Linked DNA regions of Salipiger abyssi. The protein of the gene in region 1 binds, or shares a complex with, the protein of each later gene. Links are inferred from orthologs where the notes say so. Each region holds a gene or a part of one and is shown on either strand. Other genes may lie near its edges.

Region 1 (7,873 bases):
TCAGATCGCGCTCAAGACCACGCTGTTCTCGGTCCACAAGACGCTGGGCGTGGCGCTGTTCCTGCTGGCGCTGGGGCGCATCCTCTGGGCGCTGGTGCAGCCGAAGCCGGTGCCGCTGCATCCGCATCGCAAGGGCGAGACGCTGCTCGCCGAGGCGATCCACTGGGTGCTTTACGCGGCACTGGTGCTGGTGCCGCTTTCGGGCTGGGTCGAGCACGCGGCGACCGACGGGTTTGCGCCGATCCTCTGGCCCCTCGGGCAGAACCTGCCCTTCGTGCCGACCTCGCCGCAGCTGGCCGAGACCGCCGCCACGGTGCATTTCCTGTCGCAATGGGCGCTGGTGGGCGCGCTGGTCCTGCATATCGTGGGCGCGTTGAAACACACGCTGATCGACCGCGACGCGACGCTGGCACGCATGGCGCGCGGCACCCCTGCCGGCGGCGAGGGCCATGGCCACGGCTTTGCCCTGCCGCTGGCGCTGGCCCTGCTGGTCTGGGCCGGCGTGCTGGGCGGCGGCGCGGCGGCGGGCTATTTCGCGCAGGACGAGCGCGCGGAGAGCCCGGCGCTGGAACAAGCGGCGAGCGACTGGCAGGTGCAGGAAGGCACGCTGTCGATCAGCCTCGTGCAGATGGGCTCCGAGGTCACCGGCAGCTTTGCCGACTGGACCGCCGCCATCGCCTTCGAGCCGCAGGCCGCGCCGGGCAAGACCGGCGAGGTCACGGTGACGATCTCGATCCCGTCGCTGACGCTGGGCTCTGTCACATCGCAGGCGCTGGGGCCGGATTTCTTTGCCGCCGAGACCCACCCGACCGCCACTTTCCAGGCGGATCTGATGAACGCCGCCGATGGCTATGTCGCCGAAGGCACGCTGACCCTGAAAGGCGCCGAAGTCCCCGTCTCGCTGCCCTTCTCGCTGACGCTCGACGGCGATACGGCAGAGATGAGCGGGCGCACCACGCTCGACCGGATGAATTACGGCATCGGCGAGAACATGGCCGATGCCGGGCAGCTCAGCCATGAGGTCGAGGTGATCGTCGAGCTGACCGCGACCCGCAGCGCCGAGTGAATCGGACAGGACGCCTCCGGCGGGAGTATTTGCGGAAAGATGAAAGCGCGGCCTGTGCTTCATCTTTCCGATAAATACTCACCTTGAGGCATCGCGGCGAGGCGCGCCGTTTCGGCATAATGTGCCGCCCGTTGCCTCTGGCCCGGCGCCGCGCCGCGTGCTATCGGCTCGGCCATGACCCAGATCACGCTTCGCCGCCCCGACGACTGGCACCTGCATCTGCGCGATGGCGAGATGCTGCGGGCCATGGCCCCCGAAACCGCCCGCCATTTCTGCCGGGCGATCATCATGCCCAATCTGGTACCGCCGGTGGTGACCGGCGATCAGGCCGCCGCCTATCGCGAGCGCATCCTTGCGGCCCTGCCCGAGGGCAGCGGCTTCACCCCGCTGATGACGCTCTATCTGACCGAAACCACCGATCCGGCGGATGTGGCCAAGGCGCATGAGGACGGGCTCATCACCGCGCTGAAGCTCTACCCGGCGGGCGCCACCACCAACTCCGCCTCCGGCGTGCGCGATTTCGACAAGGTGCGCCCGGTGCTGGAGACCATGGCCGATCGCGGCATTCCGCTTTGCGTGCATGGCGAGGTGGTCGATCCGGAGGTGGATATCTTCGACCGCGAGGCGGTGTTCATCGACCGGGTGCTCGACCCGATCCGCCGCAGCACGCCGGGGCTGCGGGTGGTGATGGAGCATATCACCACCAAGGACGGTGCCGATTACGCCCGCGCGGGCGGCGCCGATCTCGGCGCCACGATCACCACGCATCACCTGGTGATCAACCGCAACCACATCCTCGTCGGCGGTATCAAGCCGCATTACTACTGCCTGCCCGTGGCCAAGCGCGAGATCCATCGCCAGGCGCTGCTGGCTGCCGCCACCGGTGGCGAGGCCTGTTTCTTCCTCGGCACCGACAGCGCGCCGCATACCGATCCCAACAAGGAAAGCGCCTGCGGCTGCGCCGGCTGCTTCACCGCCACCAACACCCTGTCGATCCTCGCCGAGGTCTTCGAACAGGCCGGCGCGCTGGACAGGCTGGAGGGCTTCGCCTCGCTGAACGGGCCGCGCTTCTACCGGCTGCCCGCCAATGAGGACACGCTGACCCTGACCAAAGGCGCGCCGGTGCAATATCCGCCGAAGATCGAGACAGGCGAGGGCCCGGTCACGGTCTTTGATCCGGGATTCCCGCTGCACTGGCGCGTGGAATGACCGCCGCTGCGGCACAATATCGAGGCAAACAGCGCGACGGCGCCAGATAACCGTGCGGGGCATCGGGCAACCGATGCCCAACCGAATGCTCTGCGCGTATCCTGAACGGATCGGCAAAAGCCGCACCATCGTCGGCCCGCTGGGTGGCGATCCGAGGGGTCGATCCTCTCGATTTATCCCGGCCAAGTCCGAAGCACCTCTCAACGACACAGCAGGCACAGCCAAATCGCCAGCCCGGTCGGGCGGGCCGGCGATGGTGCGGCGCCCTTCGGGCTCGTTTCCGCACCGGGCATAGATCGGGCCGTGCCGGGGCCGGCACATTTCGCGCCGACACACATCCCGGGGCTTCAAGCAGGCGCGAAATCCGGCTAGAGCGGGCGCATATCTGCAAGGAGTGCGCCCCATGATCCCCTCGTCCTACCCCTCGCCCGAAGAAATGGCCCGGCTGACCGCGCGGATGCTGTGGGAGATCGGGGCGGTGCATTTCATGGAGAACGGCACGCCGTTCAAGCTCGCCTCCGGCCTGCCCTCGCCGGTCTATATCGACTGCCGCAAGCCCAACTCCTTCCCGCGCGTGCGCTCGACGCTGATGGATTTCCTCACCGTCACGGTGATGCGCAACGCCGGCTTCGAGGCCTTCGACAATATCGCCGGCGGCGAGACGGCCGGAATCCCTTTTGCCGCCATGGTCGCCGAGCGCATGGCGCTGCCGATGACCTATGTGCGCAAGAAACCCAAGGGCTACGGGCGCAATGCCCGCATCGAGGGCGTGATGACCGAGGGCCAGCGGGTGCTGCTGGTGGAGGATCTGACCACCGATGGTGGCTCGAAACTGAGCTTTGTCGATGCCATCCGCGAGACCGGCGCCACCTGCGCCCATACGGCGGTGATCTTCTATTACGGCATCTTCCCCGAGACCACCAAGACGCTCGGCGATCACGGCGTCGATCTGCATTACCTCTGCACCTGGCACGACGTTCTGGCCGAGGCCAAGGCGCGCGGCGGCTTCGATGCCGAGACGCTGAACGCGGTCGAGGCGTTTCTTGCCGACCCGCGCAAGTGGCAGGCGGAAAACGGCGCGTAAGCGCGCAGCAACCGCCCGGGGATAAGCCCGCACGAATCGCACTTTCGCAACCATATGTTGCGGCAAAGCTGCGATCTGCTACGATATCGGCGGGGTAAATGCGCCTCGCCGGACTCTCCACCGGGTTTTCCCGGCGGTTCTCCACAGAGATATCCCGATTGGTTCCGGCACGCGCATTGGCTATGACGCACAAACCGCGCGACAGACGGGAAAACGGGGCAGAGCAATGAACGATCACAGCGTCTTCAATCCGGCCGGCGTCGAGGTCGAGCAGGCCGAGACCATGCCGCATTCGATCGAGGCCGAGCAGCAGCTCCTGGGCGCGATCCTCACCAATAACGACATCTACGACCGCGTGGCGGCGATTCTCAGCCCGCATCATTTCTACGAGCCGGTACATGCCCGCATCTTCGAGATCGCGGCGGCGCGCATCGCCAAGAACAACCTCGCCTCGCCGGTCACCCTCAAGGCCTTCATGGAGGACGATGACGGGCTGAAGGAGCTGGGCGGGCCGGCCTATCTGGCGCGCCTCGCGGGGGCGGCCGTCTCCAGCTTTGCGGTGCGCGACTATGCGCAGATGATCTACGATCTCGCGGTGCGCCGCGACCTGATCGCGCTGGGGCGCGACATCTCGTCGAAAGCCTCCAAGGTCGATGTGAAATCCGAGCCGCGCGAGCAGATCGTCGAGGCCGAACAGGCGCTCTACAAGCTTGCCGAGCAGGGCCAGACCGAAGGCGGCTTCCAGAGCTTCCTGCGCGCCGTCACCGATGCGGTCAACGTCGCCAACGCCGCTTATCAGCGCGATGGCGGACTGGCCGGCATCTCCACCGGCCTCGTCGACATGGACAAGAAGCTCGGCGGGCTGCACCCTTCCGACCTTCTGATCCTCGCCGGGCGCCCGTCGATGGGCAAGACCTCGCTGGCCACCAACATCGCCTTCAACATCGCCAAGGCCTATAAGCGCGGCCAGAAACACGACGGCAGCGAGGGCGCCATCGACGGCGGCGTCGTGGGGTTCTTCTCGCTCGAAATGAGCGCCGAGCAGCTCGCCAGCCGGATCCTCGCCGAAGCCTCCGAGATCTCCAGCCACAAGATCCGTCAGGGCGACATGGACGAAAAGGAATTCCGCCGCTTCGTCGACGCCGCCAAGGAGCTGGAGGCGTGCCCGCTCTATATCGACGACACGCCGGCGCTGCCGATCTCGCAGGTCGCCGCCCGCGCCCGGCGGCTGAAGCGGACCCACGGGCTCGACCTGATCATCGTCGACTATCTCCAGCTGCTGCGCGGCACCGCCGACAACCGGGTGCAGGAGATCGCCGAGATCTCCATGGGTCTCAAGGCCATCGCCAAGGAGCTCAACATCCCCGTGATCGCGCTGTCGCAGCTCTCGCGTCAGGTCGAAAGCCGCGACGACAAGCGCCCGCAGCTCTCGGACCTGCGCGAATCGGGCTCGATCGAGCAGGATGCCGACGTGGTGATGTTCGTGTTCCGCGAGGAATACTATGTCGAGCGCGAGAAACCCTCCGACGACCGGCTCGACGAGATGGCCGCCTGGCAGGAGAAAATGTCGCGCCTGCACGGCAAGGCCGAGGTGATCATCGGCAAGCAGCGTCACGGCCCCATCGGCACGGTGGAGCTGGCCTTCGAAAGCCAGTTCACCCGCTTCGGCAACCTCGTCAAACCCTGGCAGCAGGACGGCGAAGCGTTCTGAGCCGGGCTTCCCCACGCTCCGGCCCGCATGCTTGATTTCAGGCCGGAGCGTCGCTATCTTCACGTCACAAAGACATCCTGTTGAGGAACATCATGACCGGTCCCGATCCGATCATCGTCTGAGCATCGTCAGCCCGCTTCGCCGGGCCGGATGTCATGCCGGGCCTTCGCTGCCCTGATGGCCTCTTCGAGCGCCGTCATCCGCAGTGACAGCTCCTCTCCCGGAACCGTGCCGATCCCCTCGAAGCGTTTCAGCTTCAGCGCTCTGTGATCCCTGTCGAGATCGTCGAGCAGCTTGATCCCGCAGAGCTTGGCCTCCCACGCCGTGCGCACGATCACATCGACCGCCCGGACACGCGCATCCGGCGCCAGAGTTGCAAAGCTGGGCTTCTGCACCCCTTCCACCTGCACGCGGATCTTTTCCAGCAGACCGTAGAAATTCACCGTCAGATGCAGGGCACCGTCGGTGATGCCGTGCACCTCGCGAATCCGGTTGCGGTAGATCTCGGTGTGACGCGCATCGGTGATATGCGGAATAAGATCGGGATATTGCGCAAAGCGCTTTTCCAGATAGGCGCGCGACGGCGAATATTCGAGAAACACCTCCATATCGCGCGTGTTGAAGTCGATCTCGGCGAAGAGCGCCCGCACCAGATTGTCCCGCGCGGTCTCGCGCTCGCCTTCCGCGGCGCGCTCGTCCATCACACGCTTGACGAACCAGATGGCAAAACCCAGCGTCGGCGCGAGGAAGGCCAGAAAGAACCGAATGTCGATATCGTCCACGCCGTTCCCCCGTTCTCATGCATTCCAGCATGGCGCGGCGGGCGCGGCAAGATGGCAACGGCGTCTTTCCCTCTTGACCCTCCGCCGGGCTTGGCTTTCAAGCAGGGCATGGCACAGGCACAGCTCAGCATCGACCTCGCAGCGATCCGCGCCAACTGGCGCGCACTCGCCAATCTCACCACCGGCGAGGCCGGCGCGGTCGTCAAGGCCAATGCCTACGGGCTCGGCGTCGAGCGCGTCGCCCCGGCCCTGGCCGAGGAAGGCGCACGGCGCTTCTTCGTCGCCGTCGCCGAGGAAGGCGTCGCGGTGCGCCGCGCGCTCGGCCCCGGGCCGGAGATCTGCGTCTTCTCGGGCCATATGCAGGGCGATGCCGAGATCATCCGCGATCACAAGCTGGTGCCGATGGTCAATTCCATCGACCAGATGCTGCGCCATGTGGAGGCGCTGCCCGGCCACCCCTTCGGCATCCAGCTCGACAGCGGCATGAACCGGCTGGGCATGGAGCCCGCCGAATGGTCGGCCCTGCGCGATATCGCGCTGGCGCAATCGCCGGTTCTGGTGATGTCGCACCTGGCCTGCGCCGACACGCCCGATCACGGCATGAACGCCTTCCAGCTCCGCAGTTTCCGCGAGATGACCGACGGCATCGAGGCGCCGCGCTCGCTCTCGGCGACCGGCGGCATCCTGCTCGGGCCGGATTATCATTTCGAGGTGACCCGGCCCGGCGTCGGGCTCTATGGCGGCATGCCCTTTTCCGAGGCGCAGCCGGTGGTCGAGCTGATGCTGCCGGTGATCCAGACCCGCGACGTCGCCCCGGGCGAGGCGGTGGGCTATGGCAACGCCTTCGTCGCCCGCGTGCCGACCCGCGTCGCCACGGTCGCTGCCGGCTATGCCGACGGCATCCACCGCGCGTTGGCCCCCAAGGGCTATCTCTGGGCCGGGCGCACCCGCTGCAAGATCCTCGGCCGGGTGTCGATGGACCTGATCACAGTCGACGTCACCGCGCTCTCGGAGCTGCCCGAGCATCTCGAACTGCTGGGCCGCAACCAGACCGTAGACATGGTCGCCGATGCCATCGGCACCATCGGATACGAGGTTCTCACCGCGCTCGGGGCGCGCTATTCGCGCAGCTATCTCGGCGCATGAGCCCCGCCGCCCCCCTCGCGCTGCTGGGACGCGCGGTGCTGCGCGTGCTCGCCGCCGCCGGACGGGTGGCGCTCTTTGCCGGCGACGCGCTGAGCCATATCCTGCGCCCGCCCTTCTACGGGCGCGAGCTGCTCCAGGCGCTGTTGCAGATCGGCTGGCTGTCGCTGCCGGTGGTGGGGCTCACGGCGGTCTTCACCGGCGGCGCCCTGGCGCTCCAGATCTATTCCGGCGGCGCCCGCTTCAACGCTGAGGCCGTGGTGCCGCAGATCGTCGCCATCGGCATGGTGCGCGAGCTGGGCCCGGTGCTGGTGGGCCTGATGATCGCCGCCCGCGTCACCTCCTCCATCGCCGCCGAGATCGCCACCATGAAGGTGACCGAGCAGATCGACGCGCTGGTGACGCTCTCCACCCATCCGATGAAATACCTCACCGCGCCGCGCCTGCTGGCGGCGCTGATCGTGGTGCCGCTGCTGGTCGGCGTCGGCGATGTGATCGGCATTTTCGGCGGCTATTTCGTCGCCACCGGCTCGCTCGGCTTCAACCCCGCCGCCTATCTCAAGAACACGCTGGATTTCCTCGAACCGCTGGATGTGATCTCCTCGCTGGCCAAGGGCTGCGCCTTCGGCGGAATCGCGGCGCTGATGGGCTGCTATTACGGCATGCAATCCGGGCGCGGCGCCCAGGGCGTGGGCCGCGCCACCAAGGGCTCGGTCGAGGCCGCCGCGGTGCTGATCCTCGCCGCCAACTTCCTGCTGACGGGGGTGTTCTTCTCCATATGACCCGCACCCGCAGCATCTTCTCTTTCCAAATACGCCACACCGCCCCCGCCGCCCGCGCAAAGGCCGGGAGGATCGCGCCATGATCACCCTCTCCGG
Region 2 (3,516 bases), 1.0 Mb from region 1 along the record:
CGGCGCTGGAGGGCGTGGTCAACCTCACCAATGCCCACAACATTCAGGCGAACCTGATCCTGGAGGCGGCGAACGGGCCGATCACCGCCGGCGCCGACGATATCCTGCGCTCACGCGGGGTGGTGATCATCCCCGATCTCTACGCCAATGCCGGCGGTGTGACGGTGAGCTATTTCGAATGGGTCAAGAACCTCTCGCATATCCGCTTCGGTCGCATGCAGCGGCGTCAGGAGGAGGCGCGCCACCAGCTCGTCCTCGACGAGCTGGAGCGTCTCGATACCGCGATGGGCGATGCCTGGAACCTCTCGCCGAGCTTCAAGCAGAAATACCTGCGCGGCGCCGACGAGCTGGAGCTGGTGCGCTCGGGGCTCGATGACACGATGCGCATCGCGTATCAGTCGATGCGCGAGGTCTGGCATGGGCGCAACGATGTCACCGATCTGCGCACCGCCGGCTTCATCGTCGCCATCGAGCGCGTCGCAAAGAGCTATCGCGCCAAGGGGCTGTGACTGTCGCCCTGTCGCCCTGCGTGACATTGGCTGCGCGGGGCGGTAGGGCAGGGCGGAAAACGCGATGAAGACGGAGCGAAAGCGATGCTGAGAGCGGGATTGATCCTGGCGGTGGCCATGGCGTCGGCCGGGCCGGTTGTGGCGCAGAGCAAGACAGAGCAATGCGAGTCCAGTGCAGACATCGTCATGACCGCGGTGCAGGCGCGCAAGGATGGCGAGTCGAAAGCCAAGGCGCGCCGCGCGCTGCGCGAGGCGCTCGACCGCACTGCCGGCGACATGCTGGCCGAATGGATCTGGGGCCTGCCCGAAGAACAGCTGACCGAAGAGGTCGGCGCGGCCTGGGAGGCGCAGTGTCTTGCACAATAGCCGCAACCGCGCGGCGCGCCTGCGGCGCACAGGATTTGTGCGCGCAGGTGGCGGGCTGACGCCTCTGCCGGGCGGGGATGCATGTGGCACCGGCATGCCGTGCGTATTTCTCAAGAGAAGAAACACGGGCTTCTGGACTCGGGGGCCGCGCGGCCCGATATTCAGTCCATGAGTCTGCCCCCCGGTTTCCTGGATGAACTGCGCAGCCGCACGAGCCTGACACAGGTCGTGGGGCGCAAGGTGCTGTGGGACAACCGCAAGTCGAACCAGGCCAAGGGCGACATGTGGGCGCCGTGCCCGTTCCATCAGGAAAAGAGCGCCTCGTTCCATGTCGACGACCGCAAGGGCTTTTACTACTGCTTCGGCTGCCAGGCGAAGGGCGACGCCATCTCCTTTGTGAAGGAGACGGAGAATGTCGACTTCATGGAGGCGGTCGAGATCCTCGCGCGCGAGGCCGGGATGACCATGCCCGCCCGCGACCCGCAGGCGGCGAAAAAGGCCGACCGACGCGAGCAGCTGGCGGCGGTGATGGAGCAGGCGACGCGCTGGTTCCGCATGCAGCTGCGCAGCGGCGCGGCCTCGGAGGCGCGGGCCTATCTCGAACGGCGCGGGCTGACCGGGCCGGTGCAGGACCGGTTCGAGCTGGGCTTTGCGCCGGAGGGCTGGCAGAATCTCTGGGATCACCTGCGCGGGCAGGGGGTGGCGGAGGATCTGATCCTCGGCGCCGGGCTGGCCAAGCCCTCGGATCGCGGCAAGGCGCCTTATGACGTGTTCCGCAACCGCATCATGTTCCCGATCCGCGACGCGCGCGGCCGCGCCATCGCCTTTGGCGGGCGCGCCATGGATCCGCGCGACAATGCGAAATACCTCAACTCGCCCGAGACCGAGCTCTTCGACAAGGGCCGCAACCTCTATAATCACGCGCCGGCGCGCGAGGCGGCGGGCAAGGGCGCGCCGCTGATCGTGGCCGAGGGCTATATGGATGTGATCGCGCTCAGCGAGGCGGGGTTCGGCGCCTCGGTGGCGCCTCTGGGTACGGCGGTGACCGAGACGCAGCTGCAACTGCTCTGGCGGATCTCTGACGAGCCCATCGTGGCGCTCGATGGCGACAAGGCCGGGTTGCGCGCCGCCTACAGGGTGGTCGACCTCGCGCTGCCGCTCCTGCAGGCGGGCAAATCTCTGCGGTTCGCGCTGATGCCCGAGGGCAAGGATCCGGACGACCTGCTGCGCGCCGAAGGGGCGGGGGCGGTGAAGACGGTCCTCGACGCGGCGCTGCCCATGGTGCAGCTGCTCTGGCGGCGCGAGACGGAAGGCAAGGTGTTCGACAGCCCCGAGCGCAAGGCGGCGCTCGATGCGCAGCTGCGCGAGGCGCTGCGGCGCATTCAGGATCCCGGCCTGCGGCGCCATTACGGCGACGAGATCAAGGAGCTGCGCTGGCAGCTCTTCCGCCCGCAGCGCCCGGCGCGCGGCAAGGGCTTTGGCAAGCGCGCCTGGAACGCGCCGCCGCCGCCCACTTCCAGCGCCAAGAGCTCGCTGCTGGTGGCCGCCGGCGAGGCGGCGGAGCTGGAGCTGCGCGAGGCGGTGATCCTCGCGGTGCTGCTCTGCACGCCGGAGCTGATCCCGGAATTCGAGCATCAGCTCGACGCGCTGCGCTGCGCCGATCCGCAGCGCGCGGCGCTGCGCGACGTGCTGCTGGGCCATTCCGGCGGCACGCCGGAGGCGTTGCGCGCCACCGCAGAGGAGAGAATCGGCGCCGAGGCCCTTGAATCCCTGCTCTCGGCACGCCATGTCGCCATCGTTCCCTGCCTGCGCCAGCCCGGAGACACGACACTCGCCCGGCTGACCGTGGCCGAGGAGCTGGCGAAGATCGCCGCGCAGACCGGGCTCGATGCCGAGATTGCCGAGGCCGAGGAGGATCTGGCAGATCTGGCCGACGAGGCGCTGACCTGGCGGCTCGCGCAGGCGGCACAGGCCCGCAATCAGGCGGTGCTGCGCAAGGACGAGGACGAGATGGACTACGATTTCGCGCCCAACGGGGCGCGGATCGACAAGGACGAACGCAGCGCTTTCGAGGCGCTCATGCAACAGATTCGCTTTTCCAAGCACGGGAACTAGCTGTGCAGGTAGGGAAAACTGGAGGAAAACGGGGTAAACGGGTGGCCGAATCAGTTGATTCGCCGCATGATTCGCGGAACCGAATCACTTCACCCGCGCGACCGCCGGCCCATCGGGCCGCCTCCCTTTGACGGAGCACTTCATGGCAGCCAAAGATAACGACGACGCCAAGCCCGAGACTCAGGACGACGCGCACAGCCTCGACATGAGCCAGGCGGCGGTCAAAAAGATGATCGCCGAGGCGCGCGAGCGTGGCTACATCACCTATGACCAGCTGAACCAGGTTCTGCCGCCCGATCAGGTCTCTTCCGACCAGATCGAGGATGTGATGTCGATGCTCTCGGAAATGGGCATCCAGGTCACCGAGGACGACGAGGAGAGCGACTCCGAGGACGATGCCAACAAGGGTTCGACCGAGCTGGTCGACGCCTCCAAGGGCCGCGATGTCGCGCTCTCCTCTGGCGGTGCCGAAAAGCTCGACCGCACCGACGATCCGGTGCGCATGTATCTGCGCGAGATGGGCTCG

Evidence for each region. The genes of interacting proteins can lie anywhere in the genome.
Region 2: the proteins of Ga0080574_RS21235 (region 1) and dnaG are in contact, whole or in part, in a crystal structure (PDB 2R6A), measured with the Geobacillus stearothermophilus proteins. The link is inferred for Salipiger abyssi from one-to-one orthologs. Residues at the interface, in WP_033016901.1 of Geobacillus stearothermophilus: Ser13, Glu15, Ala16, Gln18, Glu91, Leu92, Asp94, Ala95, Val96, Pro97, Thr98, Ala99, Ala100, Asn101, Tyr104, Tyr105, Ile108; in WP_049624496.1 of Geobacillus stearothermophilus: Lys456, Leu457, Leu458, Pro459, Ala460, Asn463, Ala464, Leu467, Leu535, Leu536, Ile537, Ala538, Gln544, Glu545, Asp548, Tyr549, His552.

Annotation. Positions count from the first base shown.
Region 1 is NZ_CP015093.1:3,622,899-3,630,771, reverse strand. The notes cover bases 2,963-5,827. They hold Ga0080574_RS21235 (replicative DNA helicase), read left to right. Parts: upstream 2,963-3,585; coding sequence 3,586-5,070; downstream 5,071-5,827. Other genes in these bases: Ga0080574_RS21230 (hypothetical protein), read right to left, coding at 5,199-5,827; Ga0080574_RS21240 (orotate phosphoribosyltransferase), read left to right, coding at 2,963-3,359. In the rest of the region: Ga0080574_RS21250 (cytochrome b/b6 domain-containing protein), read left to right, coding at 1-1,066; pyrC (dihydroorotase), read left to right, coding at 1,241-2,275; more of Ga0080574_RS21240, read left to right, coding at 2,679-2,962; more of Ga0080574_RS21230, read right to left, coding at 5,828-5,852; alr (alanine racemase), read left to right, coding at 5,961-6,998; Ga0080574_RS21220 (MlaE family ABC transporter permease), read left to right, coding at 6,995-7,777; Ga0080574_RS21215 (ABC transporter ATP-binding protein), read left to right, coding at 7,857-7,873. UniProt on the Escherichia coli protein: The main replicative DNA helicase, it participates in initiation and elongation during chromosome replication. Travels ahead of the DNA replisome, separating dsDNA into templates for DNA synthesis.
Region 2 is NZ_CP015093.1:2,621,523-2,625,038, forward strand. Bases 641-3,516 are described here. They hold dnaG (DNA primase), read left to right. Parts: upstream 641-1,043; coding sequence 1,044-2,990; downstream 2,991-3,516. Other genes in these bases: Ga0080574_RS16280 (hypothetical protein), read left to right, coding at 641-875; rpoD (RNA polymerase sigma factor RpoD), read left to right, coding at 3,133-3,516. Outside these bases: Ga0080574_RS16275 (Glu/Leu/Phe/Val family dehydrogenase), read left to right, coding at 1-509; more of Ga0080574_RS16280, read left to right, coding at 594-640. UniProt on the Escherichia coli protein: RNA polymerase that catalyzes the synthesis of short RNA molecules used as primers for DNA polymerase during DNA replication.